One region of the Bradyrhizobium huanghuaihaiense genome, then DNA from elsewhere that is predicted to be linked to it. Evidence: predicted binding sites of a transcription regulator. Region 1 holds the regulator's gene; each other region holds the start of a gene.

Region 1 (7,053 bases):
TGCTTCGCCTTCATGGCGGAGGAGGCGTCGAGCATGCTCTTGAGCTCCGACAACGGCAGCTCGTTGATATCCAGGAAGTGCTTCGGCGACTTGCTCATCAGCTTGCCGCCCGCTTGGTCTGGCTGGACGAGATCGCAGCGCAGGCGCGCTCCAGCCGCACGACGCTGTCCTCGATCTCGGCTTCGGTGACGATCAAGGGCGGCAGGAAGCGCACGACATTGTCGCCGGCGCCGACCGTCAGAAGTTTTTCATTGCGCAGGGCCGCAACGAGATCGCCCGAGGGCACCACGGCCTTGATGCCGATCAAGAGGCCCTCGCCACGCACCTCGCTGACGACGTCAGGGTGACGATCGATCACGGAGGCGAGCTTCTGCTTGAGCAGCAGCGACATCTTCTGCACGTGGTCGAAGAAGCCAGGCTTGAGCATGACGTCGAGCACGGCATTGGCAGCCGAGATCGCCAGCGGATTGCCGCCGAAGGTCGAGCCGTGCGAGCCGGGGCCCATGCCGGCCGCCGCCTCCGCGGTCGCCAGCACCGCGCCGATCGGGAAGCCACCGCCGAGCGCCTTGGCGAGCGACATCACATCGGGTGTAACGCCCGTGCGCCGATGGGCGAAGAGATCGCCGGTGCGGCCCATGCCGGTCTGCACCTCGTCGAAGGCGAGCAGCAGGCCCTTCTCGTCGCAAAGTTGGCGCAGCGCCTTGAGGAAGGCGGGCGTCGACGAGCGCACGCCGCCCTCACCCTGGATCGGCTCGACCAGGATGCCGGCAGTCTGCGGACCGATCGCCTTCTTCACGGCTTCGATGTCACCGTGCGGGACCTGGTCGAACCCGTCCATCGGCGGACCGAACCCTTCGAGATATTTTGCAGATCCCGTCGCGGCCAGCGTCGCCAGCGTACGACCATGGAAGGCGCCCTCGAAGGTGATGATGCGGTAGCGCTCCGGTTGGCCCTTGGAGAAGTGATGATGGCGGACCAGCTTGATCACGCCTTCCAGCGCTTCGGCGCCGGAATTGCAGAAGAACACGAAGTCCGCAAAGCTTTCCTGGCACAGACGCGCGGCGAGTTTCTCGCCGTCCGGGCTCTGGAACAGGTTCGACATGTGCCAGAGCTTGGTCGCCTGCTCCTGCAGCGCCTTGACCAGCGCGGGATGGGCGTGGCCGAGCGCGTTCACCGCGACGCCCGAGGTGAAATCGAGATAGCGCTCGCCATTGGTCGCGATCAGCCAGCAGCCTTCGCCGCGCTCGAAACCGAGGTCGGCCCTGGCGAAAACGGGGAGCAAATGCGGCGCGGCGCTGTTAGTCATGACGATCACTTGATGTTGCGGACGGCCTGAACGCGCTCACGCAGCGCACCATTGACCGGCCCGGAAAACGAAACGTGCCGCCTTTTAAGGGCGGCACGTGACACTATCTTATGCCGGGTAGAACGGGTGTCAATGCCGCCCGAAAGCCCCGCGAAACGCTGAATCCGTAGTCTTGCGGTGCCGGATTTGCGGGGTTTTTGCCACGGAACATGTGGAAGCGAGTCGGCTGACTCTTGCGCGTGAGTCACGCCATATTGTAGCGTTTGGCTTGTCAGATACGACATCTCGTGCAGCAGTTCTGATCCTCTAAGTCCTCATGTACCGGCGTAAACGTTCGGGCGTTCTGGTTACGCCCGGCGAGCCTTAAGGGATTCTGGCGGCACGGGTTTTTCGAGGCTTAGGCATTCGCCGCAAGGCGCCAGGACGGCAGCCGCACGGCGAGGGAAAGGGTGCAATGACGGTTTTGACCTGGTCCGACGATCGCGTCGAGCAGCTGAAAAAGCTCTGGGAGGCCGGATTGTCGGCCAGCCAGATCGCAGCCGAGCTCGGCAACGTGACCCGTAATGCCGTGATCGGCAAGGTGCACAGGCTCGGCCTGTCCGGCCGCGCCAAGAGCCCCTCATCGGCAGCTCCCCGGCCGCGCAAGGCGCGTCCGGCTCAGCACATGATGCGGGTCAGCCGCCCCATCGCACGCGGCAACACCGCGCTGGCGCAGGCCTTCGAGGTCGAGGTCGAGGCTGAACCCGTGACCTACGACAACGTGGTGCCGATGAGCCAGCGGCTGTCGCTGCTCGAGCTGAACGAGGCGACCTGCCACTGGCCGGTCGGCGATCCCTCGAGCCCGGATTTCTTCTTCTGCGGCGGCAAGGCGCTATCGGGCCTGCCCTACTGCGCCCAGCACTCGCGCGTGGCGTATCAGCCCGCGGCGGACCGCCGTCGCGCACCGGCGAAGCCTGGCACGCGCTGAGTTTGTTCTGAGATCAAGAAGCAGCCGTCACACGATGACGGCTCAATACCCGATGTCGTCCCGGACAAGCGCGCCCCAAGCGCGCGCAGATCCGGGACCCATAGCCACCGCAAGATGTGGTTACGGGGACTCGGAGTTACCCTTTCGCGCAACAACTACGCTCTGTGGTTATGGGTCCCGTATCTGCGCTCACGCTTGTCCGGGACGACACCGATGTTGTGGCGGCAGCTCTCTAAACCAGCTTACGTCTGCTCCGCCTTCGCAAAGCGATCGTCGAGCGCATAGCCGGCGCCGCGGACGGTGCGGATCGGGTCCTGCTCGCGGCCGAGATTGAGCAGCTTGCGCAGGCGGCCGATATGGACATCGACGGTGCGCTCATCGATGTAGATGTCGCGGCCCCAGACGCTGTCGAGCAGCTGCTCGCGCGAGAACACGCGGCCGGGATGCTCCAGGAAGAACTCCAACAGGCGATATTCGGTCGGGCCGAGATCGATCGGCCGGCCCGAGCGCGCGACGCGGCGCTTGTCGCGATCGAGCTCGATGTCGCCGTAGGCGAGCACGGTGGCGAGCCGCTCAGGGCTCGCGCGCCGCAGGAGGCCCTTCACGCGCGCCAGCAGCTCCGGCACCGAGAACGGCTTGACGATGTAGTCGTCGGCGCCGGTCGCAAGCCCGCGCACCCGCTCGCTCTCCTCGCCGCGCGCGGTGAGCATGATGATGGGAAGCTGCTTGGTCTCGGGACGGGTGCGCAGCCGCCGACACAGCTCGATGCCCGAGAGGCCCGGCAGCATCCAGTCGAGCACGATCAGGTCGGGGATGTGCTCCTTGAGGCGGGTGTCGGCATCGTCGCCGCGCATCACCGTCTCGACGTCATAGCCGTCGCCTTCGAGGTTGTAGCGGAGAAGCTCGGTGAGAGCTTCCTCGTCCTCAACCACCATAATGCGTGCGCCCATGGTTGTCGTCGCTCCTTAAGTCTTCAGGTATTCGGGACCGTCGTGGCGAAGGTCGTCATGTCGCCCTTCGGCCGCTTGTCGGTGATGGCCTGGCCCTCGATCATGTAGAACACGGTCTCGGCGATGTTGGTGGCGTGGTCGCCGATCCGCTCGATGTTCTTGGCGCAGAACATCAGATGGATGCAGAACGAGATGTTGCGCGGATCCTCCATCATGTAGGTGAGGAGCTCGCGGAACAGCGAGGTGCAGATGGCGTCGACTTCCTCGTCGCCCTTCCACACCGCCATCGCCGCCGGCAGATCGTGCGCGGCATAGGCGTCAAGCACCGACTTGACCTGCTGCTGCACGAGGTCGGTCATGTGCTCCAGGCCGCGGAACAGTTTCAGCGGATGGAAGTCGGCATCGAGCGCGGCGACGCGCTTGCCCATGTTCTTGGCGAGGTCGCCGATGCGCTCGAGATCGGTCGCAACGCGCATGGCGCCGACGATCTCGCGCAGATCCACCGCCATCGGCTGGCGGCGGGCGATGGTGAGCACAGCGCGCTCCTCGATCTTCTTTTGCAGCGCATCGAGCTCGGCGTCGATGGTGACGACGCGCTGGCCGAGCGCGACGTCGCGGCGGATCAGCGCGTCGACGGAATCGACGATCATGCGCTCGGCGATGCCGCCCATCTCGGCGACCAGGCGGGTGAGCTCCTGGAGGTCGGTGTCGAAGGCCTTTGCGGTATGTTCAGAAGCCATGTCGCGTCTCCTCAGCCGAACCGGCCGGTGATGTAGTCCTGCGTGCGCCGGTCGCTCGGCGACGTGAAGATCTTGCTGGTGTCGTCGAACTCGATCAGCTCGCCGAGATACATGAAGGCGGTCTTGTCGGAGACGCGCGCCGCCTGCTGCATGTTGTGGGTGACGATCGCGATCGTGTAGTTCTCGGACAGTTCCTGGATCAGCTCCTCGACCTTGGCGGTCGAGATCGGATCGAGCGCCGAGCAGGGCTCGTCGAACAAGATCACCTCAGGCCGCACCGCGACGGTGCGGGCGATGCAGAGGCGCTGCTGCTGGCCGCCGGAGAGCGACAGGCCCGAGGCGTTGAGCTTGTCCTTGACCTCGTTCCACAGCGCGCCCCCGCGCAGCGCCTTCTCGACGCGGTCGTCCATCTCGGACTTCGAGATCTTCTCGTAGAGGCGGATGCCGAAGGCGATGTTCTCGTAGATCGTCATCGGGAACGGCGTCGGCTTCTGGAACACCATGCCGACGCGGGCGCGCAGCAGGTTCAGGTCCAGCTTGGGGTCGAGGATGTTGGTCTGGTCGAGCATCAGCTGACCGGTGACGCGCTGGCCCGGATAGAGGTCGTACATCCGGTTGAAGATGCGCAGCAGGGTCGACTTGCCGCAGCCCGACGGGCCGATGAACGCCGTGACGCGGTTGGCGCCGAGCGTCAGGTTGATGTTCTTCAGCGCGTGGTGCTCGCCGTAATAGAAGTTGAGGTTGCGCACCGTCACCTTTGCGGGCGCTTCCGGCAGCGGCTGCTGTGAGGCCAGATGGGCGTTGGAACTCACGGATACGGAAAGATCGGTCATTTTGCAGTCCTCTCGGCGCCGAGGATGCGCGCGCCAATGTTCAGGGCAAGCACGGTGATCGTGATCAGCAGCGCGCCGCTCCAGGCGAGCTGCTTCCAATAGGCGTAGGGGCTCTGCACGAAGTTGTTGATGGTGACCGGCAGGTTCGCCATCGTCTTGTTCAGGCCGAGGCTGAAGAACTGGTTCGACAGCGCGGTGAAGAGCAGCGGCGCGGTCTCGCCGGCGACGCGGGCGGTGGCAAGCAGCACGCCGGTGATGAGACCCGAGCGGGCCGCACGATAAGCGATACGCTTGATCACCAGCGAGCGCGGCAGGCCAAGCGCGGAGGCCGCCTCGCGCAGCGCGTTCGGCACCAGCAGCAGCATGTCCTCGGTCGTGCGCAACACCACCGGGATGACGATGACGGCGAGCGCGAGCGCGCCCGCAATCGCCGAGAATCCGCGCATCGGCACCACCACCGCACCGTAGATGAACAGGCCGATGATGATCGAGGGCGCCGAGAGCAGGATGTCGTTGATGAAGCGGATCACCGAGGTCAGGCGGTCGTTGCGGCCGTATTCGGCGAGATAGGTGCCGGCGAACAGGCCGAGCGGCGCGCCGATGCCGACGCCGATCACGGTCATGATGATCGAACCGACGATCGCATTGCGCAGACCGCCTTCGGTCGAGCCCGGAGGCGGCGTGTCCGCGACGAATATCTCGAGGTTCAGGCCTGCCAGCCCGTTGTAGAGCAGGGTCATCAGGATCAGCGCGAGCCAGGTGACGCCGAAAGCGGCGGCACCGATGCAGAGCCCGCGGACGATGATGTCCTTGCGGCGGCGACGTACGTAGATCGGGTTCATGTCACTTCCCCGCCTTCTTTTCCAGACGCAGCAGCATCAGCCGCGCGGCCGCGAGCACGAAGAACGTCAGCACGAACAGCAAGAGGCCGAGCAGGATCAGGCCGGACTGGTGCAGGCCGTCGCTCTCGGCGAACTCGGATGCGATCGCCGCCGAGATCGTCGTGCCGGGCGCGAAGATCGAGGACGATATCCGGAACGAGTTGCCTATGATGAAGGTCACCGCCATGGTCTCGCCGAGCGCGCGGCCCAGCGCCAGCATGACGCCGCCGATGATGCCGACGCGGGTGTAGGGGATCACCACACTGCGGACGACTTCCCAAGTGGTGCAGCCGACGCCGTAGGCGGCTTCCTTCAGCACCGGCGGCACGGTCTTGAACACGTCGACCGAGATCGAGGTGATGAAGGGCAGCACCATGATGGCGAGGATCAGCGCCGCATTGAACAGGCTGAGATAGGACGGGGGACCAGCGAAGATCGCTCCGAGCACAGGAACGCCGTCAAAGATCTTGATCATGAAGGGCTGGAACGTGTTGGCCAGGAACGGGCCCAGCACGAAGAAGCCCCACATGCCGTAGATGATCGAGGGGATGCCGGCGAGCAGCTCGACCGCCATGCCGATCGGGCGGCGCAGCCATTGCGGGCACAGCTCGGTGAGGAAGATCGCAATGCCCAGACCAACCGGGATGGCGATCAGCATCGCGATGAAGGAGGTGACGAGCGTGCCGTACATCGGCCCGAGGGCACCGAGCACGGGCGGATCGGCCGACGGCGCCCAGCGTTGCGTCCACAGGAAGGAGATGCCGTACTCCTTCATCGCCGGGAAGGCGCCGACGATCAGCGAGATGATGATGCCGCCGAGGATCAGCAGCACCGAAATCGCGGACAGCCGCGTGATCCAGTAGAAAGTGAGATCGCCGAGCTTGAACGCGCTCAAGGCCTTGGCGCGATCATACGGTCCGGCGGCATCAATTACGTTGCTCTCGACAGCCATCTCAGCCACGCCGATCCCCTGTACCCGTTATTTCTATACGCTTGTTGTTGGTGGCGGTCCCGTGCCCCGGATGCGGTGCAGCGCGAAGCGATGCGCCGCTGATCCGGGGCCTAGTGCTTGTGGGTCCCGGCTCGGCGGAGCGGCATTTCATGCCGCACCGCGTCCGGGACACGAGAGCTCTACTTAGCTCTTGATCTCGGCAGCCCAGGTCTTCTCGATCAGGGTCACGACGCCTTCGGGCATCGGGATGTAGTCGAGCTCTTCAGCCGCCTTGCCGCCGTTCTTGAAGGCCCAGCGGAAGAACTTGATGGCTTCCTGCGAGGCCGCCTTATCGGTGGCTTCCTTGTGCATGAGGATGAAGGTCGCCGCGGTGATCGGCCAGGACTTGTCGCCGGGCTGGTCGGTCAGGATGACGTAGTAGCCG
Region 2 (7,053 bases), 4.0 Mb from region 1:
AACTTGCCGAGGCCTTCCAGCAAGTCGCCGACGCCGAAATTGCGCAGCGCGCTGCCGAAATAGACCGGCGTCAGATGTCCCTCGCGGAAGGCGCCGAGCTCGAACGGTTTCGAGGCTTCGGTGACGAGCTCGAGCTCGTCCTTCACCGCGGAGACGTCGAGATTGGCGTTGAGCTTGGCGAGCTCGGCGATCTCGATCTGCTGCGCCGCGCCGGTCTTGGCGCCGCCGCCTTCGAGCAGGCGCACGCCGCCATTGACGACGTCGTAGGTGCCGAGGAAGTCGCGGCCGCGGCCGACCGGCCAGGTCATCGGCGTGGTGTCGAGCGCCAGCGTCTTCTCGATCTCGTCGAGCAGCTCGAACACGTCGCGGCTCTCGCGGTCCATCTTGTTGATGAAGGTGATGATCGGGATGTCGCGCAGACGGCACACCTCGAACAGCTTTCGCGTGCGCGCCTCGATGCCCTTGGCGGCGTCGATCACCATCACGGCGGAGTCAACCGCGGTGAGCGTGCGATAGGTGTCTTCCGAAAAGTCCTCGTGGCCCGGCGTGTCCAGGAGGTTGAAGACGAGGCCCTCGAACTCGAAGGTCATGACCGAGGTCACGACCGAGATGCCGCGCTCGCGCTCGATCTTCATCCAGTCCGATCGCGTGTTGCGCCGCTCGCCCTTGGCCTTGACCTGACCGGCGAGATTGATGGCGCCGCCGAACAGCAGCAGCTTCTCGGTCAGCGTGGTCTTGCCGGCGTCGGGGTGGGAGATGATCGCGAAGGTCCGCCGCCGCGCCACCTCGGTGGCAAGCGGGGAACGGGCCGGCGATTCGGCTGTGGTGGTGGCGATGTCGGACATGGCGGGAGCGTTTGGCAGGGAAAATGGGCCTGATCAAGCCTCATTTGGTGATTGCGGAGCCCTCCGGCCAGCCCCATATCGCCGTTTGGGAGGGACGGCCCTCCTTTCCCACCAGCATATCAGCCGCGGGGACGACCCTGCCGTGAATGGAGGGTCGTCATGGCCTGGAGCATCCTGTTCGTCGCCGGTCTTCTCGAGATCACCTGGGCGATCGGCCTGAAATACACCGAGGGTTTTTCCAGGCTTGTTCCCTCCGTCATCACGCTCGCGGCGATGGCCGGCAGCGTCATCCTGCTCGGGGTCGCGCTCAAATCGCTGCCGGTCGGGACCGCCTACGCGGTCTGGACCGGGATCGGCGCGGTCGGCACCGCGACGCTCGGCATCGTCCTCTTCGGGGAGCCGGCCACGGCCTTCCGCCTCGCCAGCATCGGATTGATCGTCGCCGGGATCGTCGGGTTGAAGCTCGTCACCTGACGAAGATCTTGACCGCCCACCAGGTCAGCGCGGCCACGATGGCCGAGGCCGGGATCGTGATCACCCAGGCATAGACGATCGAGCTTGCGACGTTCCAGCGCACCGCCGAGACGCGGCGGGCCGCGCCGACACCGACGATGGCGCCGGTGATGGTGTGGGTGGTCGAGACGGGAACCCCGAGGAAGGTCGCCATGAACAGGGTCACCGCGCCGCCCGTTTCGGCGCAAAAACCCTGCATCGGCGTCAGCTTGGTGATGCGCAGGCCCATGGTGCGGACGATGCGCCAGCCGCCCATCAGCGTGCCCAGCGCCATCGCCGCCTGGCAGGACAGCACCACCCAGAACGGCACCGAGAACTCGCTGCCGAGATGGCCTTGCGAATAGAGCAGCACGGCGATGATGCCCATGGTCTTCTGCGCGTCATTGCCGCCATGGCCGAGCGAATAGAGCGAGGCGGAGGCGAATTGCAGGATGCGGAAGGCGCGATCCACGGCAAAGGGCGTCGAACGCACCGAGGCCCAGGACACGATCGCAACCAGCATCATCGCGAGCAGGAAGCCGACCAGCGGCGACAGCACGATCGCCAGCACAGTCTTGGACAATCCGCTCCACACCGCCGCCGAAATCCCCGCCTTGGCCATGCCGCCGCCGACGAGGCCGCCGATCAGCGCGTGCGAGGACGAGGACGGGATGCCGAGCGCCCAGGTCACGAGGTTCCAGACGATGGCGCCGACCAGGGCCGCGAAGATCACCTGGGCATCGACGATCGAGGGATCGATGATGCCTGTGCCGATGGTCTGGGCGACGTGCAGGCCGAACACCATGAAGGCGACGAAATTGAAGAACGCGGCCCAGAACACCGCGAATTGCGGCCGCAACACGCGGGTCGACACGATGGTCGCGATCGAATTGGCGGCGTCGTGCAGGCCGTTCAGGAAGTCGAACAGCAGCGCGACGGCGATCAGTCCGACCAGGACGGGAACACCCAACGCAGCATCCACAGCAGCCCTGCCCTACACTTGCTCGATGACGATGCTGTTGATCTCGTTCGCGACGTCATCGAAGCGGTCGGCCACCTTCTCGAGGTGGTCGTAGATCTCGGCGCCGACGATGAAATCCATCGCGTTGCCGTCGCGATGCTTCAGGAACAGCTCCTTCAGCCCGATGTCGTGGAGATCGTCGACCCGGCCCTCGAGCTTGGTCAGCTCTTCCGTGATCGCGGTCAGCATGGCGACGTTCGGGCCGATCGACTGCATCAGCGGCAGCGCGCGGCCGACCAGATTGGCGCACTCGATCAGAAGCGCGCCGATCTCCCGCATCGGCGGCTCGAAGGCGCGGACCTCGAACAGCATCACGGCCTTGGCCGTCTGCTGCATCTGGTCGATGGCATCGTCCATCGAGGTAATGAGGTTCTTGATGTCGCCGCGATCGAACGGGGTGATGAAGGTGCGGCGCACCGCCGTCAGCACCTCGCGGGTGATGTTGTCGGCATCGTTCTCGAACTGGTTGACGCGCTGGCAATAGACCGGCGTCTCCTCGCCCCCGTTGAGCACGCCCTGGAGCGCGATCGCGCCCTGAATCACGGTCTGGGCATGGCGGTCGAACAGGTCGAAGAACCGTTCTTCCTTGGGCAGGAACGCGCGAAACCATCGCATCATGGGGACAGGCTACCGGTTGGAAATGGCCCGGCCCGGATGGGCCGTCACAAAACTGTCATAGACCATTTTCGATCCGCGCGCGTGCCACCTCACGCCCGCGGAGCCGGATCATCCACCGCTTTCAAGAAGCAGACAATATTCCGTCAAATCAATTACTTAGAGCGACCGCCGGAAGTAATGCGCGATTTCACCGATGACGCCGCGGCGGAAGGTGAGAACGCAGATCACGAAGATCGAGCCCTGGATCACCGTCACCCACTGGCCGAAGCTCGCCAGATATTGCTGCATGGCGATGATTACGAAGGCGCCGACCACGGGGCCGAAGATGGTACCGAGCCCGCCGACCAGCGTCATCAGCACGACCTCGCCCGACATCGACCAATGCACGTCGGTGAGCGAGGCATTCTGGGCCACGAACACCTTCAGCGATCCGGCGAAGCCCGCCAGCGTGCCGGACAGGACGAAGGCCAGAAACTTGTACTGGTCGGTCCGGTAGCCCAGCGAGATGGCGCGCTGCTCGTTCTCGCGGATCGACTTCAGCACCTCGCCAAACGGCGAGTTGATGATGCGGAAGATCAGCAGGAACCCGGCGAGGAAGCCAGCCAGCACGACATAGTACAGGACCGTCGGCTTGGACAGATCGAGGACGCCGAACATGTGTCCCTGCGGAATGCCCTGGATGCCGTCCTCACCATGGGTGAACGGGGCCTGGAGGTAGATGAAGTACAGCAGCTGGGACAGCGCCAGCGTGATCATCGAGAAATAGATGCCCTGGCGGCGGATCGAGATGTAGCCGGTCACGATCGAGAGCGCGAAAGCCGCGGCGACCCCGACGAGGATGCCGAGCTCCGGCGGCAGCCCCCACGCCTTCAGCGCATGCGCGCTGCAGTAGCCGGCGGTCCCCAGGAACATCGCGTGGCCGAACGACAACAGGCCGCCATAGCCGATCAGAAGATTGAAGGCGCAGGCAAGCAGCGCAAAGCACAGCGCCTGCATCACGAAGAACGGATAGACCCCGGTGAATGGCACCGCCGCCAGCAGCAGCGCCATCACTGCGAATACGATCATCTCGTCGCGCATCGCACGCGGTGTCGCACGCAGCGTATCGTCCGTCAGGGTTGTCATATCAGGCCGCCCTTCCCGTCAATCCCGTTGGCTTCACCAGCAGCACCAGCACCATCAGCACGAACACGACGGTGTTGGAGGCCTCGGGGTAGAAATACTTGGTCAGGCCCTCGATCACACCGAGCGCGAAGCCGGTGATGATGGAGCCCATGATCGATCCCATGCCGCCGATCACCACCACGGCGAACACGACGATGATGAGGTCGGCGCCCATCAGCGGGCGCACCTGGTTGATCGGCGCCGAGAGCACGCCGGCGAGCGCCGCAAGGCCGACGCCGAGACCGTAGGTCAGCGTGATCATGCGCGGCACGTTGATGCCGAAGGCGCGGACCAGCGTCGGGTTTTCGGTGGCGGCGCGCAGGTAAGCGCCGAGTTGCGTCTTCTCGATCAGGAACCAGGTGGCAAGACACACCACCAGCGAGAACACGACGACCCAGCCGCGATAGATCGGCAGGAACATGAAGCCGAGATTCATGCCGCCCTTGAGCTGGTCCGGAATGGCGTAAGGCAGGCCGGAGGAGCCGAAATAGTTCTGGAACACGCCCTGCACGATCAGCGCGATGCCGAAGGTCAAGAGCAGGCCGTAGAGATGGTCGAGCCCGGTCAGCCATTGCAGCATGGTCCGCTCCAGGATCATGCCGAAGATGCCGACGATGATCGGCGCCAGCAGCAACGCCCACCAGTAATTGATGCCGCCGAGGTTCAGCAGGAAATAGGCGACGAAGGCGCCCATCATGTAGAGCGCGCCATGGGCGAAGTTGATGATGTTGAGCATGCCGAAGATCACGGCAAGCCCGAGACTGAGCAACGCGTAGAACGAGCCGTTGATCAGTCCCACCAGTAGCTGTGCGTAGAGAGCCTGCATCGGGATTAGCTTCCGCCACCAAAATGAAAGCCCGCCGGCGGCACGACCGCCCGGCGGGCCACGAGAGTTATTTCTTCACCAGCGGACAGACGCTCTCGGAGAGCGGCCGGAACGCCTGGTCAGCGGGGACGGTGCCCACCAGCTTGTAGTAGTCCCACGGCCCCTTCGATTCCGAGGGCTTCTTGACCTCGAACAGGTAGGCCGGGTGAATCTTGCGGCCATCGACCCGGATACTGCCCTGACCGAACAGCGGATCGTCGGTCGGCATCGACTTCATCTTCTCGACCGCCTTGGCGCCGTCATGCGGATTGCCGCCCATCGCCTCGAGCGCCTTGAAGTAGTGGACCAAGCCCGAATAGACGCCGGCCTGCACCATCGAAGGCATCGCCTTGTTCTTCATGCGCTCCGAAAAGCGCTTGGAGAAGGCACGCGTTCCGTCGTTGAGATCCCAATAGAAGGTTTCTGTGAAATTGAGCCCCTGCGCCACGTTCAAGCCGAGCGAGTGAACGTCGGTGATGAACAACAGCAGCCCGGCAAGCTTCTGCCCGCCGGCAACGATGCCGAACTCGGCGGCCTGTTTGATCGAATTGGTGGTATCGCCGCCGGCATTCGCAAGACCGACGATCTTCGCCTTCGAGGCCTGTGCCTGCAAAAGGAACGAGGAGAAGTCCGAGGAATTGAGCGGATGCTTGACGCTGCCGAGCACCTTGCCGCCCGCCTTCTGCACCACCGCCGCGGTGTCGCGCTCCAGCGCCGCGCCGAACGCATAGTCGGCCGTCAGGAAGAACCAGGAATCGCCGCCAGCCTTCACCAGCGCCTGACCGGTGCTGTTGGCGAGCATGTAGGTGTCATAGACCCAATGGATCGTGTTCGGCGAACATTGGGCGTTGGTGAGATCCGACGTCGCCGCACCGGTGTCGATCAGGATCGAATTCTTCTCCTTGACGACATTGTTGACCGCGAGTGCGACACCGGAGTTCAGCACATCCATGAAGATGTCGACCTTCTCGACGTCGATCCATTGGCGCGCGATGGTGGTGGCGATATCGGGCTTGTTCTGATGATCGGCGGAGATCAAGTCGATCTTCCAGCCCTTGGCGGCAAGCCCGGAATCCTCGATCGCCATCTGGGCAGCCAGCGTGGAGCCCGCGCCACCGAGGTCGGAATAGAGACCGGAATTATCGGTCAGGACGCCGATCTTGACGGTCTTGTCCTGTGCCGACGCGCCGCTTGCGACGAATCCCAACGCCATGCCGAGAAGAAGTGCAGAAAAATGCTGTTTCATATTCCCTCCGGGAAATCCTCTATTGAATGACTCGGGGCGTCAGACGCCGAGATAAGTATGCAGCTTGTTCATGTTCGCAGACAGTTCCGAGTTCGCAAAACCGTCGATCACCTTGCCGTGCTCGACGATGTAGTAGCGATCGGCGACGGTGGATGCGAAGCGGAAGTTCTGCTCGACGAGGAGGATCGTAAAGCCCTCCTTCTTGAGCCGCGCAATGGTATGGCCGATCTGCTGGATGATGACGGGCGCGAGGCCCTCGGTCGGCTCGTCCAGCATCAGGAAGCTCGCGCCCGTGCGCAGAATGCGTGCGATCGCGAGCATCTGCTGCTCGCCGCCGGACAGCTTCGTGCCCTGGCTGTTGAGCCGTTCCTTCAGGTTCGGAAACAGATCGAAGATCTGCTCCAGCGGCAGTCCGCCTTCGCGCACCACCGGCGGCAGCATCAGATTCTCGCGGACGTCGAGGCTGGCGAATATCCCCCGCTCTTCCGGGCAGAACGCGATGCCCATCCGCGCGATCCTGTCGGAGGTGGCGCGAATGATCTCCTGGTTGTTGAACTTCACCGACCCGGCACGCTTGCCGATGATGCCCATGATCGACTTCAGCGTGGTGGTCTTGCCGGCGCCGTTACGCCCGAGCAGGGTGACGACCTCGCCCGCATTCACGTCGAAGTTGATCCCGTGCAGGATGTGGGACTCGCCGTACCATGCTTCCAGGTTGCGGACCTGGAGGATGTTTCCGCCGGTCGCAGTCCTTGCCGGAGCCTCGGCGATCGCAGTGTCAGGCATGACCGGCTCCCAGGTA
Region 3 (7,053 bases), 3.8 Mb from region 1:
CCATCACGGTCACCGATTCCGGGCTCTCGCGCAGCATCACGGTGTCCTACACGGCGGGCTCGGTCAACAATTTCCCCGGCGTGCTCGGCAAGCAGACCTGGCAAATCGGCGGTTCGGCGACGGCAAAGGCATCCAGCGCGCCCAACATGAATTTCTATCTGCTGATGGACGACTCGCCGTCCATGGGCATCGGCGCGACCACGACCGACATCAGCAACCTCATCAAGTACACCGCCCCCGCGTACCAGACAGCGGCGGCCTCGCAGAACTGCGGCTTCGCCTGTCATCAGACCAATATCGCTCACGACGGCGGGACCAAGGATAACCTCGCGATCGCACGATCCAACAATATCAAGTTGCGGATCGATCTCGTGACGAGTGCCGTCAACCAGTTGCTCAATACGTGGTCGAACTGCCCGCAGTCGGGCATTTCGGGCGGCGTCATGCAGTGCATGGCGGCCTTGAACAACACCACCTACAAAGCGGCGCTCTATACGTTCGACCTGACTTTGAACGAACTGGCCAAGCTGACCACCCCGAGCCTCGCCGGAGGCCAGGTCAACAACATCTCGCTGATGCCGGTCGCCTACCAGAACTGCGTCGTTCCGACGACCAACTGCAAGACCGACAACGGCACGGATATCGCCGGCGCGCTCAAAAGCATCAACGACATCATGCCCACGCCCGGGCTTGGCAGCAACGCGTCGGGAGATACGCCGCAGGAAGTGGTGTTCCTTGTCACCGACGGCGTCGAAGACAAGATCTCCGCGACTTGCCCCAACGCGAGCTTTGCCTCCAACAGTCGATGCCAGCAGCCGCTCGACACGACGATGTGCACGACCATCAAGAACCGGGGCATCAAGATCGCCGTCCTCTACACCGAGTATCTGCAGCTCATCGCCAATTCCGCCACCGGTATCCAGAAAACGGATAACTGGTACATGACCTGGATCGACAAGTACGACCAGCCTACTTCCTCAACCGGCAAGATCGCGCAAAACCTCCAGGCATGCGCCTCGCCTGGTTTCTATAAAAGTGTTCAGACGGGCGGCGATATTTCCGCGGCCTTGACGGACCTCTTCATCAAGGTCGCGTCCAGCACGGCCAGCCTGGTGCAGTAGAGAAACGCCATGACCGGTCCGGACGTTGCAACAACCAAGAGACGCCGCCATCGCGGCGCTGCTTTCGCGCGCGACAGCAGGGGCGCCACGGCCGTCGAATTCGCGCTCGTGGCCGCGCCGTTCCTCGCCCTCATCATCGCGCTCCTTCAGACGTTCCTCGTCTTCTTTGCCCAACAGCTGCTCGAAAACATCGCGCGTCAATCCGCGCGCCTGGTCATGACCGGGCAGGTGCAGTCTGCGCAGATGACCCAGGCCGCCTTCAAGCAGAAGGTCTGCGACCAGATCTCGATCCTGTTCACCTGCAGTGGTCTGATGGTTGACCTGCAGGTGGCCAATTCGTGGTCCGCCGCCAATACGGGCATGCCGACCTTGACCTTCGACGCTTCGGGAGCCGTCACGAACACCTGGCAATACAATCCGGGAGATGCCGGCGACATCGTCGTTCTCCGGGTGATGTACGTATGGCCCGTCATGCTCGGGCCGCTCGGTTTCAACCTCTCGAACCTTTCGACCGGCAATCGGCTGCTCACGTCGTCGGCCGCGTTCCAGAACGAGCCAGGAGCCTCCTGATGATCGCCGCCTTGTCGTCTCGCGCTCGACGCCTGCTAGCCGACGACCGCGCTGTCGCCGCGACGGAGTTCGCCATCGTAGCGCCGTTCATGCTGGTGCTCTACGTCGGCGGCGTCGAGCTCGGCAATGGGCTGGCGATGAACGTCAAGGTCAGCGCCACCGCGCACAGTGTCGCCGACATGGTCACGCAGAACACGTCGCTCAGCACATCCCGGATGCAAGCCATTCTCGGCTCGGCGCAGGCGATCATGGCGCCTTATGCCGTCAAGGATTCCAGCGGGGCTTCGCTGATTACGATCACGGTGTCTCAAGTCTCCACCGACGGCAGTGGAAACGCGACCGTGCAATGGAGCGAGTCAACCAATACGTCGGCGGCGAGAAAGAAGGGGGACCCGATGACCTTGTCCTCGTTCACCGCACCTGACCCGAACAATCCCAGCAATAAGAACATCTCGCTCATTCTGAGCGAGGTTAGCTATAATTACACGACGAATCTCGGCTACACCATCGCCGGCACCGTGAAGCTGAGCGACAGCTACTACCTGTTCCCGCGCTGCTCGACGAACAGCCCGACCTCGTCGAGCTTTCCGTACTACGACGTGAAGTATTCGTCGACGTCGACGACCTGCACCTGCATCCAGCACTTGCAGCAGAAGAGCTGCTGAGGCGTCATCCGGAAGGCGCATAGCGGCGTCAGCCCGATCACGCCCCTCTGCGGAATGGCGGAGAAGGAATTCGGAATAGTCGCATTATGCCCCTGTTTTGCCCGACGGGTCAAATCGCCGAGCCGACGCGCTAAGTCATTGATCCAGCACGTCCCGGCTACTGTGCATGGGGTTGTTTTCGCACTTTTTTGTTTTCGCGCTTCCAGAAAGCTGCCTCACGCGCTCTCCGTCTCCCGGTGCACGTCGTGCACCACGAGGCCCATGCCTTCGTCCGGCATCTTGATCCAGTCGCGGCGCTTCAGGGTGCGCTTGGTATCCTCGTAGCCGCTCGTCCAGTGCTCGCGCATCGAGGTGCCCGAGAATTCGTGATCCTTGGCATCGCCCTCATAGGCCTTCTGCTGGTAGATCAGATGCAGGATCGCGATCTCCGGCATGTTGCGCAGGCTCGCTTTCAGCTGGCGCTCCTCCTCGGAGAGCTGCTCGTCCGGCAGCTTCGCCAGCGCCTTGTAGAGCAGGACCTTGAGGTTGTGCGTGCGGCGGTAGACGTCGGTGTTGTGGCGCGTGCGCGAGGAATACATGATGTGCTTGTGGCGGGCCATCACGTCCTGGATCGAGCGCGGCAGCACGCCGCGGGCGCTGAACAGATCGACCTGGAACACCAGCGAATTGAGCGCGTCCTCCTGATCGAGCAGGTGCTGCAGCGGCGTGTTGGAGACGATGCCGCCGTCCCAGAAATGATCGGTGCCGATCCGCACCATCGGCAGCGCCGGGGGCAGGGCGCCCGATGCCATGATGTGCTCCGGACAATCTCGTCATGGGCGTTGTCGAAATAGATGAAGTTGCCCGAGAGCACGTTGACCGCGCCGACGGCGAAGCGGACCTTCTTCTCGTTGATGAGATCGAAGTCGACGAGCTCGCGCAGGCTCTCCTTCAGCGGCATCGTGTCGTAATAGCTGGTGGCGGTCTTGGCGCCGACCGGGCTGAACCAGGGGTTGACCTGATTGGGCGTGAAGAAGCCGGGCTGGCCGAGGGTGGAGGTCATCCACGCGCTGGTGAGGTTGCGCCACTGGCGGAAGACGTCGCCATCGGGCGTGTAGTGCCAGATCTTGCGGTTGGTGATGCGCTCCCAGAAGATGCGCAGCGCTTCCAGCCGTTGCTCCGGCCGGTTGCCGGCGATGATGGCGGAATTGATGGCGCCGATCGAGACGCCGCAGACCCAGTCGGGCTCGATGCCGGCCTCGTGCAGCGCCTGGTAAACGCCCGCCTGGTAGGCGCCGAGGGCACCACCGCCCTGCAGCACCAGCGCGACGCGGTCGCAGCGCTCGGGGCGCCAGCCGCGTGAGGCAGGCTGATGCGTTGAGTAGGTCGGCTCCGATGTGCGGGCGTCCATGGTGATGCCTCCTGAGTGTCTACGACGATTGCGTCCCGCGGTGACGGCGTGATGACAATTTCGGCGCCGATGCATCGCCTGCATGCACGTCAGCCGGAACGGGAATGCCGGCGGTCGTGGGCCTGACGGAAATCCTTCACATCGCAGTCAACGAGTGCGGCTAGCAATCTGCATCACCGCCTGACGCTGCCGGGCGGGCATCACAGACATCAGGAGACCAGCGATGCGCAGGGAAGATGTGCTGAGACTTCCGTCCATGCCGGCCGCCGGGCCGAGCTATCCGGCCGGGCCCTACCGCTTCGTCAACCGCGAATTCCTCGTCATCACCTACGAGACCGATCCCGACCTGATCCGCGCCGGCCTGCCTGAGCCGCTGGAGCCGATCGACCAGCCGATCGTGCATTACGAATGGATCAAGATGCCGGACTCTTCCGGCTTCGGCAGCTACACCGAATCCGGCCTCGTCATCCCCGCGCGCCTCGATGGCGAGGAGGTCAACTTCGTCTCGCAGATGTACCTCGACGACGATCCGCCGATCGCGGCCGGCCGCGAGATCTGGGGTTTTCCCAAGAAGTACGCCCATCCCAAGCTCGAGATCGTCAAGGACACGCTGACGGGCACGCTGGAATATGCCGGCCAGCTCGTCGCGATGGGCACGATGGGCTACAAGCACGAGAGCATGGCCGGCAACGGCGATCTCACCCGCGCCACGCTGTCGAAGACGCAAATCAATCTGAAGATGATCCCGGGCGTCGACGGCCGTCTGGAAGTCTGCCAGCTCGTCGCGATCAACCTCACCGACATCGTGCCGAAGGGCTCCTGGATGGGACCCGGCCGGCTGCATCTGGTGCCGCACGTCAACGCGCCGGTCGCGGACTTCCCGGTCCGCCGCTGCCTCGGTGCGCACCATTACATCGCCGACCTGACGCTGCCGTTCGGCCGTGTCGTGCACGATTATGTCAAGGAAGCCGAAGCTGTGGCTGCGACGGGGCTGGCCGCGGAGTAGGGCGCCATCATCAAACTGTAACACTGGCGTAATTGAGTACCCGCGTGGAGCCGGGCGATGCCGTCAGCCATCGTCCGGCGACGGGGCATTGGTTGACGGTTGGGGCTATCCATGGCTGAGCCGGCGAAGCTTGTCAGCGCGATATCGGACACTGACCCCGCCATTCCCGGCCTGGTCTGGGCGTTCCGCCTGCACAGCGACGGCAGCGCCGAGGCGCTGCCGATCGACCGGCCGATCGAGTTCAGCCATGACGGCCGCCTCTGGCTGCATTTCAACCTGACGGACGCGCGCGTGCGTCCATGGATTGCGGCGTCCAGCCTGCCGCCGCTCGCGCGTGATCTGCTGCTCTCGCACGACACGTTCCAGCAGCTCCACGTCATCGACCATTGCGTCTACGGCGTGTTCTCCGATCTCGTCCGCGAGATCGACAGCCCGACGGAGGAGACCGCGTTCCTGCGCTTCGCCATGACCGAGCGGCTCCTGGTCAGCGGCCGTCATCAGGCGCTGTGCTCGGCCGACGCGGCGCGGCGGGTGCTGGAAGGCGGCTACCGCGTCGACAATGTCGCTCATCTCCTGGAAAAGATCGTCGACGAGGTCGCCGACACGCTCGACCGGATGGTCGACAAGCTCGGCCAGGAGATCGACGATATCGAGGAACGCATTTTGGCGGATGAGGCCAAGTCCGAGATGCGCCGCAACCTCGGCCGCCTGCGCCGCACCTGCGTCCGGCTGCATCGCCAGCTCACCGGCCTGCGCGTGCTGTTCCACCGCCTCGACCAGAAGAACACCGACCACCTCTCGCCCGCGCTTCGCATCCACGCCGGCAAGCTCGCGCAGCGGCTCGATGGCCTCGATCACGACATCGTCGAGCTGCGCGAGCGCAGCCGCCTGCTCGAGGAGGAGCTGCGCTTCAAGAACGAGGAGGAGAGCAACCGCCACCTCCATACGCTCTCGATCGTGACCTCGCTCTTGCTGCCGCCGACGCTGATCACCGGCATCTTCGGCATGAACACCAAGGGCTTGCCGCTCACCGACGTCGAGACCGGTTCCTCTGGGCGGCGGTGCTGATGGCCTCCTCGGTCGGCGCGGCCTATCTCTTCATGCGGCGCACGGGCATTTTCAAATAGCGCGCGTCGATCGTGAGTTGGAGTACCCGAAAATCCCTGGCGGCCGCGGTCGCGCTGACCGGCATGGCGGCAAGCACGAGCGCATTTGCCGGTGCCAAGGACGAGAGCGCGGCGGAATGGCTGTTTCCAAAATGGTTCAACGAGTGGCATGACGGCCTCGCCAACAAGGGCCTCAACTTCGGCGCGACCTACATCGCGGACAACATCGCCAACGTTTCCGGCGGCGTGAAGCGCGGCGCCATCCATTTCGGCCGGCTCGATCTGTCGGTCGATGCCGATCTCGACAAGCTGGTCGGCTGGACCGGCGGCCGCTTCTACGCCAATGGCTTCGTGATCTACGGCCAGGGGCTCTCCCGCAACTACGTGCAAAACCTCGCCACCATCAGCGAGATCGAGGCGCTGCCCGACCAGCGGCTCTACAACGCCTATTTTGAGCAGAGCTTCTTTGGCGATCGCCTGAACATCAGGGCCGGTCAGCAGGCCGCCGACGTCGAGTTCTTCGACAGCCAGACCGATGACCTCTTCATCAACGGCACCTTCGGCTGGCCCGCGATCAAGGCGAGCAATCTTCCGGCCGGGGGCCCGGCGCCGCCGATCGCGGTGCCCGGCATCCGCATCAAGGCGGCGCTGTCGGACCAGGTCACCGCCTATGGCGCAGTGTTCAACGGTGATCCCTCGGGCCCGGGCGATCAGGACCCGCAGATTCGCGACCATCACGGCCTCGCCTTCCGCGTCAACGATCCGCCCTGGGTGATCGGGCAGGTCCGCTTCAACTACGACATCGACTTTGGCGGTCGTCCGCTCGCCGGCAATTTCACGCCCGGCGCCTGGAAGCATTATGGCTCGTTCGACAGCCAGCGCTTTACCGCGGAAGGGCAGTCCATCGCCGATCCCGCTGGAAGCGGCATTCCGGCCAGGCTGCGCGGCAACTACGGCATCTTCGCGGTGATCGAGCAGGTGCTCTACCGCCCGCCGGAGGTGAGGGAGAACAGCACCTCGGCCTCGCTCCCCGGCATCACGGCGTTCGGCCGCATCGCCTACAGTCCGCCGGACCGCAATCTGATCGACCTTTACCTCGACGGCGGCATCGGCTTCGTCGGCTTCACGCCAGGCCGTCCCCTCGACCGCTTCGGCGTGGCGATGGCTTATATGCGGATATCGAACACCGCGCGTC
Region 4 (7,053 bases), 380 kb from region 1:
TTCGTCAAGGCGAGCAGCGCCTACAAGAAGGTCGATGACCTCAAGGGCAAGAACCTCGGTCTCGTCGACCCGAACTCGACCTCTGGCAACAACGTGCCGCGCTTCGAGCTCGACAAGATGGGCATCCCGGATGCCGACGGCTATTTCAGCAAGGTCGTGTTCACCGGCAGCCACGAGAACGCGATGCTGGCGCTGGCGCAGGGCACGGTCGACGTCGCCGCCAACCAGTGGACCAGCGACGACGATTCCACGCTGGCTCAGATGCTGACCAAGGGCATGCTGAAGAACGCCGATGGTTCGGCGATGAAGAAGGACGACTTCCGCATCATCCACAAGTCGGCGCCGATCATCAACGGCCCCTATGCCTACAATGCCGACCTGCCGGAAGATGCCAAGGCCGCCATCGCCAAGGCGTTCTTCGATGCGCCGGCCAAGGACAAGGCGGCGTTCGACCGTCTCTCCGACGGCCAGAAGAAGGGTTTTCATCCCGCCACCACCAAGGACTGGGATGGCACGATCGAGCTGATCAAGTTCGTCGATGCACTGCGTAAGAAGAAGGCGTCCTGAGCTTTTGGGACGAGCTACTCGAGCCGGGTCGATGGACCCGGCTCTTTCTCTTTCTTGAACCACCACGCGCCCTGACCAGATGACCGTCGCGGTTTCCATCCTCCCCGAGCAGCAACTGGCCGCGCTGAACGCCGCCTATCGTCAGGCGGTCTCGCGCAGGCGGCTTCGTCTCCTGGTGGGAGCCGCGATCTTTGCCGCCGCGCTGGTTCTCGCCGCGATCGGCGCCGAAGTGAATCTGCGCACGCTGTTCACCTATTTCGGCAACTTCGTCAGCTATTTCGACCGCATCCTCACGCTCGACAGCGGCCAGCGGGTCTGGACCGATGTCGGCGAGTGGCTGTGGGGCTGGCGCAAATGGCTGAAGATGCTGGGTGAGACGCTGCTCATCAGCTATGTCGGCACGCTGATCGGCGCGACCTTCGCCTTCGCCCTCAACTTCTTCGCGGCTGAAAACACCTCGCCGTCACCCTGGCTGCGCTTCACGGTGCGGCGCCTGCTCGAATTCGCCCGCACCGTCCCCGGCATCGTGTTCGCCCTGGTCTTTGTGATTGCCTTCGGCCTGGGGCCAATGGCGGGCGTGCTGGCGATTGCAATCCACTCCACCGGCGCGCTCGGAAAACTGTTCTCGGAGATCGTCGAGAATGCCGACATGAAGCCGGTCGAGGGCATTCGCTCGACAGGGGCCAGCTGGCTTTCCTGCATGCGTTTTGCCATCGTGCCGCAGGTGACTGCGGGCTATGCCAGCTACGCCCTGCTGCGCTTCGAGATCAACGTCCGCGAAGCCTCCGTGATGGGCTTCGTCGGCGCCGGCGGCATCGGCCAGGAGCTCGTCGTCGCCATTCGCAAGTTCTACTACTCCGACGTCAGCGCCATCCTGCTCACCATCATCGTCACCGTCTTCATCATCGACATCACCACCGGCTGGCTGCGCGGCCGCCTGTTCGGCAAGGAGGCGCGGACGTGACGCCGCAGGAGGTCGATCCGCGCCAGATGCGCGCCCGCTACCCCGATGTGTTCGACCGCCCGGCCTCGGCGCGGCTCGCGATGCCCGCGATGATCGTCGCGGCGTTCGCGATCCTGATTTATGGTCTCGTCGATCTCGATTTCTCCCCGTCGCGCTTCTTCGCCGGCCTCAGCCAGCTCGGCTGGATCAGCCTGATGATGATCCCGCCGGATCCAGGCTCCTCGCTGCCGATCTACCTGAAGGCGCTGGGCGAGACGCTCTCGATCGCGCTGCTCGGCACCACGCTGGCGGCGGTGTTTGCACTGCCGGTGAGCCTGCTGGCGGCGCGCAACATCGTGCCGTCCAACATCCTGCGCTTCCCGATCCGCCGCTTCCTCGATTCGATCCGCGGTGTCGACACGCTGATCTGGGCGCTGGTCTGGATCAACGTCGTCGGCCTCGGCCCGTTCGCCGGCGTGCTCGCCATCGCCGTGTCGGATTTCGGCGCGTTCGGAAAACTGTTCTCGGAGGCGATCGAGGGCGCCGACCAGAAGCAGGTCGAAGGCATCCGCGCTTCCGGCGGCAGCGCGCTGCACGAGATCCGCTTCGGCCTGTTGCCGCAGGTCCTGCCCGTGATCGCCGGCCAGGTGCTCTATTTCATCGAATCGAACACGCGCTCGGCCACCATCATCGGCATCGTCGGCGCCGGCGGCATCGGCCTCCAGCTCGCCGAGCAGATCCGCGTGCTGGAATGGCAGAAGGTGTCGTTCCTGATCCTGATGATCCTGGTCGCCGTCGCCGCGATCGATTTCATCTCGGGCAAGCTGCGCTTTGCGATCATTGGGCGAAGGGCCGTCGCCTGATCACAGGTGCCGTTGGGTGGGCAAAGCGAAGCGTGCCCACCACTTCTAACGATCGAGAAAGTTCGTGGGCACGGCGCGAAGTGCGCCTTTGCCCACCCTACGGCCCCGGTTTCGTGGAGGAGAGCCCCCTACGATTCCACCAGGAACTCCACCCGCTCCGCGGCGAACCGCGAATGCTTCGTCACCAGCGGCTTGCCGGCGAGATCGTGGTCGGTGGCATCGACCACGAGGATCGGCCGCCCCAGCGGCAGATCGAGCCGCGCGGCGTCGGTGGCATCGACGATGCCGGCGGTGATCCGGGTCGCGCCGCGGCGATAGTCGCGGACGCCGTAATGCTCGAGCAGCTTGGTCATCGAGCGCGTCGCGGCAAACACCTCGCCTGCGCCCGGAAACAATTCGGCTGACAGCCAGGTCGTGGAGACGCAGATGGGCGTGCGATCGGCGAGGCGGATCGCCTCGATCCGCACGAGCGGCGCACCGGTCTTCAGTCCCAGCTCCCGCGCCAGCTCACGCGTCGCGACGTCATTGGTCGCCTCGATCGGCCGGCCATGCGGCTCGCGGCCCTCGGCGCCGACGATCTCGGAAAAGCGCGTGCGCGAGCGCAAGGGATAAGCGAGCTTCTGTGCCTCCACATAGGTTCCGCTGCCGCGCTCGGCGCGCACCAGGCCCCGCTCGGCAAGGGCCGCGAGCGCGCGGCGCACGGTGTGGCGGTTCACGCGATAGGTTTCGGCGATCTCCATCTCGCCCGGCAGCTTGTCGCCGGCGGCGAAGCGGCCGTCGGCGATGCCGCGCTCGATGCCGTCGGCAACGAGGCGCCACAGCGCGACGCCCGAAGAGGCTGTGTCCTGCATGCTCATGTCGTCGGCCAAGCTAGCCCAGAAATCACACCTTTGTCACGAAACAGTCATGGCGCTCCCGTATGAAGTTGTCTATTATCATAGACAACTTCAATTCGGCAAGTTCTGTCAAGGCTCGGTGGATCCGGTGACCCAGCACAATACCCAGCAAGCCCAGCGCAAGGCCGCCATGGCCGTGCTGGCGCACGCGGAGGCGGGCGAGATCGCCGCTCGCCTCCGCGATCTCGCTCTGCCGGCTCATCAGGATCTGCGTGCGCCGGAGAACGGTCTCGTGATGCTGCGTGGCCGGGTCGGCGGCGACGGCGCCCCGTTCAATCTCGGCGAGGCCACGGTGTCGCGCGCGGCGGTGCGGCTTGCGAGCGGCGAGGTTGGTTTCGGCTACACGCTCGGACGCGACGGTGAAAAGGCGCGGCTGATCGCGCTGTGCGACGCGCTGGTGCAGTCCCGTGATTTCGGTGCAGCCGTCGAGCGCAGCGTTATCGCGCCGTTGCGCGAGCAGCTTATGGTCAGGCGGACGCGGGCGGCGGAAGAGACCGCCGCGACGAAGGTTGATTTCTACACCATGGTGCGCGGTGAGGGGTGAGATCATGACCACGATTGCGGAACTGCCGCCAGGCTTCGCCGACAAGGTGCTGTCGGCGCAATCGACCTTTCGTTCGGTCATGGACGCGATGGCGCGGCCGGGCTCGGTCCAGCGCATCGTGCCGATGGCCGGAGCGCCCGGCGTGATGATGCGGGGCACCGCGGCGATCGCACTGACGCTGTTCGACCACGACACGCCGCTCTGGCTCGATGCGCGGATGGCGGAAAGCTCGGACGTGACGAAGTGGCTCAAATTCCACACCGGCGCGCCGGTCGTGCAGGATTCATCGGTCGCTTCATTTGCGCTCATCAGCGACGGCGGTGCGCTGCCCGCGCTCGAGCGCTTCGCGCTCGGCACGAGCGAGTATCCGGACCGCTCGACCACGGTGATCATCCAGGTCGACAGCCTGAACTCCGGGCGCAGCTTCGAGTTGCGCGGCCCCGGCATCGACGGGGTGGCGGCGCTGCATGCGTCGATCAAGCCTTTCGACCTGTTCGAGCGCCTGCGTATGAACGAAGCGCTGTTTCCGCGCGGCATCGACGTGGTGCTGGTCGCCGATGACGCCGTGGTCGCGATCCCGCGCACCACGCGCGTCGTGAGCAAGGGAAGCTAGAAGCATGTATGTCGCAGTCAAAGGCGGCGAACGCGCCATCGAGAACGCCCATCGCCTGCTCGCACATAAGCGGCGCGGCGATCAGGGCGTTGCGGAAATCTCGCTCGACCAGATCTCGGAGCAGCTCGGCCTCGCGGTCGATCGCGTCATGAGCGAGGGCTCGCTCTATGACCGCGAGCTTGCGGCGCTCGCGATCAAGCAGGCACGCGGCGATTTGATCGAGGCGATCTTCCTGGTCCGCGCCTTCCGCGCCACCCTGCCGCGCTTCGGCACCAGCGAGCCGGTCGACACCGGCGCCATGCGGGTGCAGCGTCGGGTGTCGGCGACCTTCAAGGACATTCCCGGCGGCCAGATCCTCGGGCCGACCTTCGACTACACGCACCGTCTGCTCGATCCCTCGCTCGCCGAAGGGTTTGTGCCGGAGGTGCCGGCGGCGGCTGAAGCCTCCACCGCGCCGACACCGCGCGTCACCGACATTCTCGGCCGCGACGGGCTGATTGAATCCTCGCCGGAGGCAGAGGACGGCGCCGCCGTCGGCGATCTCACCCGCGAGCCGCTGAATTTTCCGGCCGACCGCGACCTGCGCCTGCAAAACCTTGCGCGTGGTGACGAAGGCTTTCTGCTCGCGATGGGCTACTCCACGCAGCGCGGCTATGGCCGCAACCATCCCTTCGTCGGCGAGATTCGCTTTGGTGAGGTCGAGGTCGAATTCGCGGCCGAGGACGTCGGCTTCGCCGTGCCGCTCGGCGCGATCGAGCTCACCGAGTGCCAGATGGTCAACCAGTTCAAGGGTTCTGCGACGGAAGCGCCATGCTTCACCCGCGGCTATGGCCTCGCCTTCGGCCAGAGTGAGCGCAAGACCATGTCGATGGCGCTGGTCGATCGCGCGCTGCGTGCTCGCGAGCTCGGCGAAGAGGCGCTCGCCCCCGCGCAAGACGAGGAATTCGTGATGTCGCATTCCGACAACGTCCAGGCGACCGGCTTCGTCGAGCACCTGAAGCTGCCGCACTATGTCGACTTCCAGTCCGAGCTCGGCCTGCTGCGCAAGCTGCGTCAGGAGTTTGCCGAGGCCAATGCGCCCGATGCCATGAAGGAGGCCGCGGAATGAACGCGCCCGCCTACAACTTCGCCTATCTCGACGAGCAGACCAAGCGGATGATCCGCCGCGCGATCCTGAAGGCGATCGCGATCCCCGGCTATCAGGTGCCGTTCGCCAGCCGCGAGATGCCGATGCCCTATGGCTGGGGCACCGGCGGCGTGCAGGTGACGGCCGCGATCCTCGGACCCCAGGACGTGCTGAAGGTGATCGACCAGGGCTCCGACGACACCACCAATGCGATCTCGATCCGCAAGTTCTTCGCCAAGACCGCCGGCGTTGCGACGACGACGGCGACGGACGAGGCAACGGTTATCCAGACCCGTCACCGCATCCCGGAGACGGCGCTGCACGCAAATCAGGTGCTGGTCTATCAGGTGCCGATCCCGGAACCCCTGCGCTTCCTCGAGCCGCGCGAGACCGAGACGCGGCGCATGCATGCGCTCGCCGAGTACGGCCTGATGCATGTGAAGCTCTATGAGGACATCGCCCGCTTCGGCCACATCGCCACAGCCTACGCCTATCCGGTCAAGGTCAACGCGCGCTACGTGATGGACCCGTCGCCGACGCCGAAGTTCGACAACCCCAAGATGGACAATTGCCCGGCGCTGCAATTGTTCGGCGCCGGCCGCGAGAAGCGCATCTATGCGATTCCGCCTTACACGCAGGTGGTGTCGCTCGATTTCGAGGACCACCCGTTCGAGCCCTACCGCTTCAATGCGCCCTGCGCGCTGTGCGGCGCGGAAAACTCCTACCTCGACGAGATCGTCACCGACGACAAGGGCGGGCGCATGTTCGTCTGCTCGGACACCGACTATTGCGAGGGACGTCAGGCCGCCGGCCATCACGGCAGCCTCAGCGCCGCGCCGTACAAGGAGAAGGCGGGCTCACATGGTTGATCTCGATACGTCCGACAACGACCAGCCGCTGTTGGTCGCCGAGTCCTTGAGCAAGTCGTTCGGCCGCATCGCCGCCTGCCGCGAGGTGTCGTTCTCGCTCTATCCGGGCGAGGTGCTGGCGATCGTCGGCGAATCCGGCTCGGGGAAGTCGACGCTGCTGCAAATGCTGTCGGGCCAGCTTGCGCCGAGCGCGGGCCATGTCTCGTATCGCATGCGCGACGGCGTCACCCGCGACCTCGCGACGCTGGGCGAAGCCGAGCGGCGCTTCCTGTTCCGCACCGATTGGGGTTTTGTCCATCAGGATCCCGCGCAGGGCCTGCGCATGGCGGTCTCGGCCGGGGCCAATGTCGGCGAGCGGCTGATGGCGGTCGGCTGGAATCACTACGGCCGAATCCGCGACACCGCGTCCGACTGGCTCACCCGCGTCGAGATCGATACCGCGCGCATCGACGATGCGCCGCGCACCTATTCCGGCGGCATGCGCCAGCGCCTCCAGATCGCACGCAACCTCGTCACCGAACCGCGGCTTGTGTTCATGGACGAGCCGACCGGCGGCCTTGACGTATCGGTGCAGGCCCGCCTGCTCGACCTCCTGCGCAGCCTCGTCGCCGAGCTGAACCTCGCCGTCATCA

Evidence for each region. The regulator PhoB, encoded in region 1, activates phosphate uptake and scavenging genes when phosphate is short. The targets are predictions, from matches to a motif close to TGTCATNNANCTGTCAT.
Region 2: N2603_RS25565 (DUF47 domain-containing protein) is a predicted target of PhoB. The motif match lies at 3,019-3,035, and genes of this name have one in related genera.
Region 3: N2603_RS26425 (acetoacetate decarboxylase) is a predicted target of PhoB. The motif match lies at 3,787-3,803, and genes of this name have one in related genera.
Region 4: phnF (phosphonate metabolism transcriptional regulator PhnF) is a predicted target of PhoB. The motif match lies at 3,265-3,281, and genes of this name have one in related genera.

Annotation. Positions count from the first base shown of each region.
Region 1 covers NZ_CP104172.1:9,313,256-9,320,308, forward strand. The annotation lists gene argF (ornithine carbamoyltransferase) at 1-98, opposite strand, end outside; gene N2603_RS43420 (aspartate aminotransferase family protein) at 98-1,306, opposite strand; gene N2603_RS43425 (GcrA family cell cycle regulator) at 1,761-2,273, shown strand; gene phoB (phosphate regulon transcriptional regulator PhoB) at 2,516-3,223, opposite strand; gene phoU (phosphate signaling complex protein PhoU) at 3,247-3,963, opposite strand; gene pstB (phosphate ABC transporter ATP-binding protein PstB) at 3,975-4,796, opposite strand; gene pstA (phosphate ABC transporter permease PstA) at 4,793-5,638, opposite strand; gene pstC (phosphate ABC transporter permease subunit PstC) at 5,640-6,629, opposite strand; gene pstS (phosphate ABC transporter substrate-binding protein PstS) at 6,813-7,053, opposite strand, start outside.
Region 2 covers NZ_CP104172.1:5,318,041-5,325,093, forward strand. The annotation lists gene N2603_RS25550 (peptide chain release factor 3) at 1-845, opposite strand, end outside; gene sugE (quaternary ammonium compound efflux SMR transporter SugE) at 1,005-1,319, shown strand; gene N2603_RS25560 (inorganic phosphate transporter) at 1,312-2,319, opposite strand; gene N2603_RS25565 (DUF47 domain-containing protein) at 2,332-2,976, opposite strand; gene N2603_RS25570 (branched-chain amino acid ABC transporter permease) at 3,133-4,101, opposite strand; gene N2603_RS25575 (branched-chain amino acid ABC transporter permease) at 4,103-4,966, opposite strand; gene N2603_RS25580 (ABC transporter substrate-binding protein) at 5,034-6,251, opposite strand; gene N2603_RS25585 (ABC transporter ATP-binding protein) at 6,291-7,037, opposite strand; gene N2603_RS25590 (ABC transporter ATP-binding protein) at 7,030-7,053, opposite strand, start outside.
Region 3 covers NZ_CP104172.1:5,485,881-5,492,933, reverse strand. The annotation lists gene N2603_RS26445 (TadE/TadG family type IV pilus assembly protein) at 1-1,121, shown strand, start outside; gene N2603_RS26440 (TadE/TadG family type IV pilus assembly protein) at 1,131-1,691, shown strand; gene N2603_RS26435 (TadE/TadG family type IV pilus assembly protein) at 1,691-2,356, shown strand; partial or broken gene N2603_RS26430 (patatin-like phospholipase family protein) at 2,572-3,746, opposite strand; gene N2603_RS26425 (acetoacetate decarboxylase) at 3,970-4,752, shown strand; partial or broken gene N2603_RS26420 (transporter) at 4,864-5,879, shown strand; gene N2603_RS26415 (carbohydrate porin) at 5,943-7,053, shown strand, end outside.
Region 4 covers NZ_CP104172.1:8,936,834-8,943,886, reverse strand. The annotation lists gene phnD (phosphonate ABC transporter substrate-binding protein) at 1-567, shown strand, start outside; gene phnE (phosphonate ABC transporter, permease protein PhnE) at 647-1,531, shown strand; gene phnE (phosphonate ABC transporter, permease protein PhnE) at 1,558-2,373, shown strand; gene phnF (phosphonate metabolism transcriptional regulator PhnF) at 2,502-3,230, opposite strand; gene phnG (phosphonate C-P lyase system protein PhnG) at 3,349-3,813, shown strand; gene phnH (phosphonate C-P lyase system protein PhnH) at 3,818-4,426, shown strand; gene N2603_RS41685 (carbon-phosphorus lyase complex subunit) at 4,431-5,534, shown strand; gene N2603_RS41680 (alpha-D-ribose 1-methylphosphonate 5-phosphate C-P-lyase PhnJ) at 5,531-6,421, shown strand; gene phnK (phosphonate C-P lyase system protein PhnK) at 6,414-7,053, shown strand, end outside.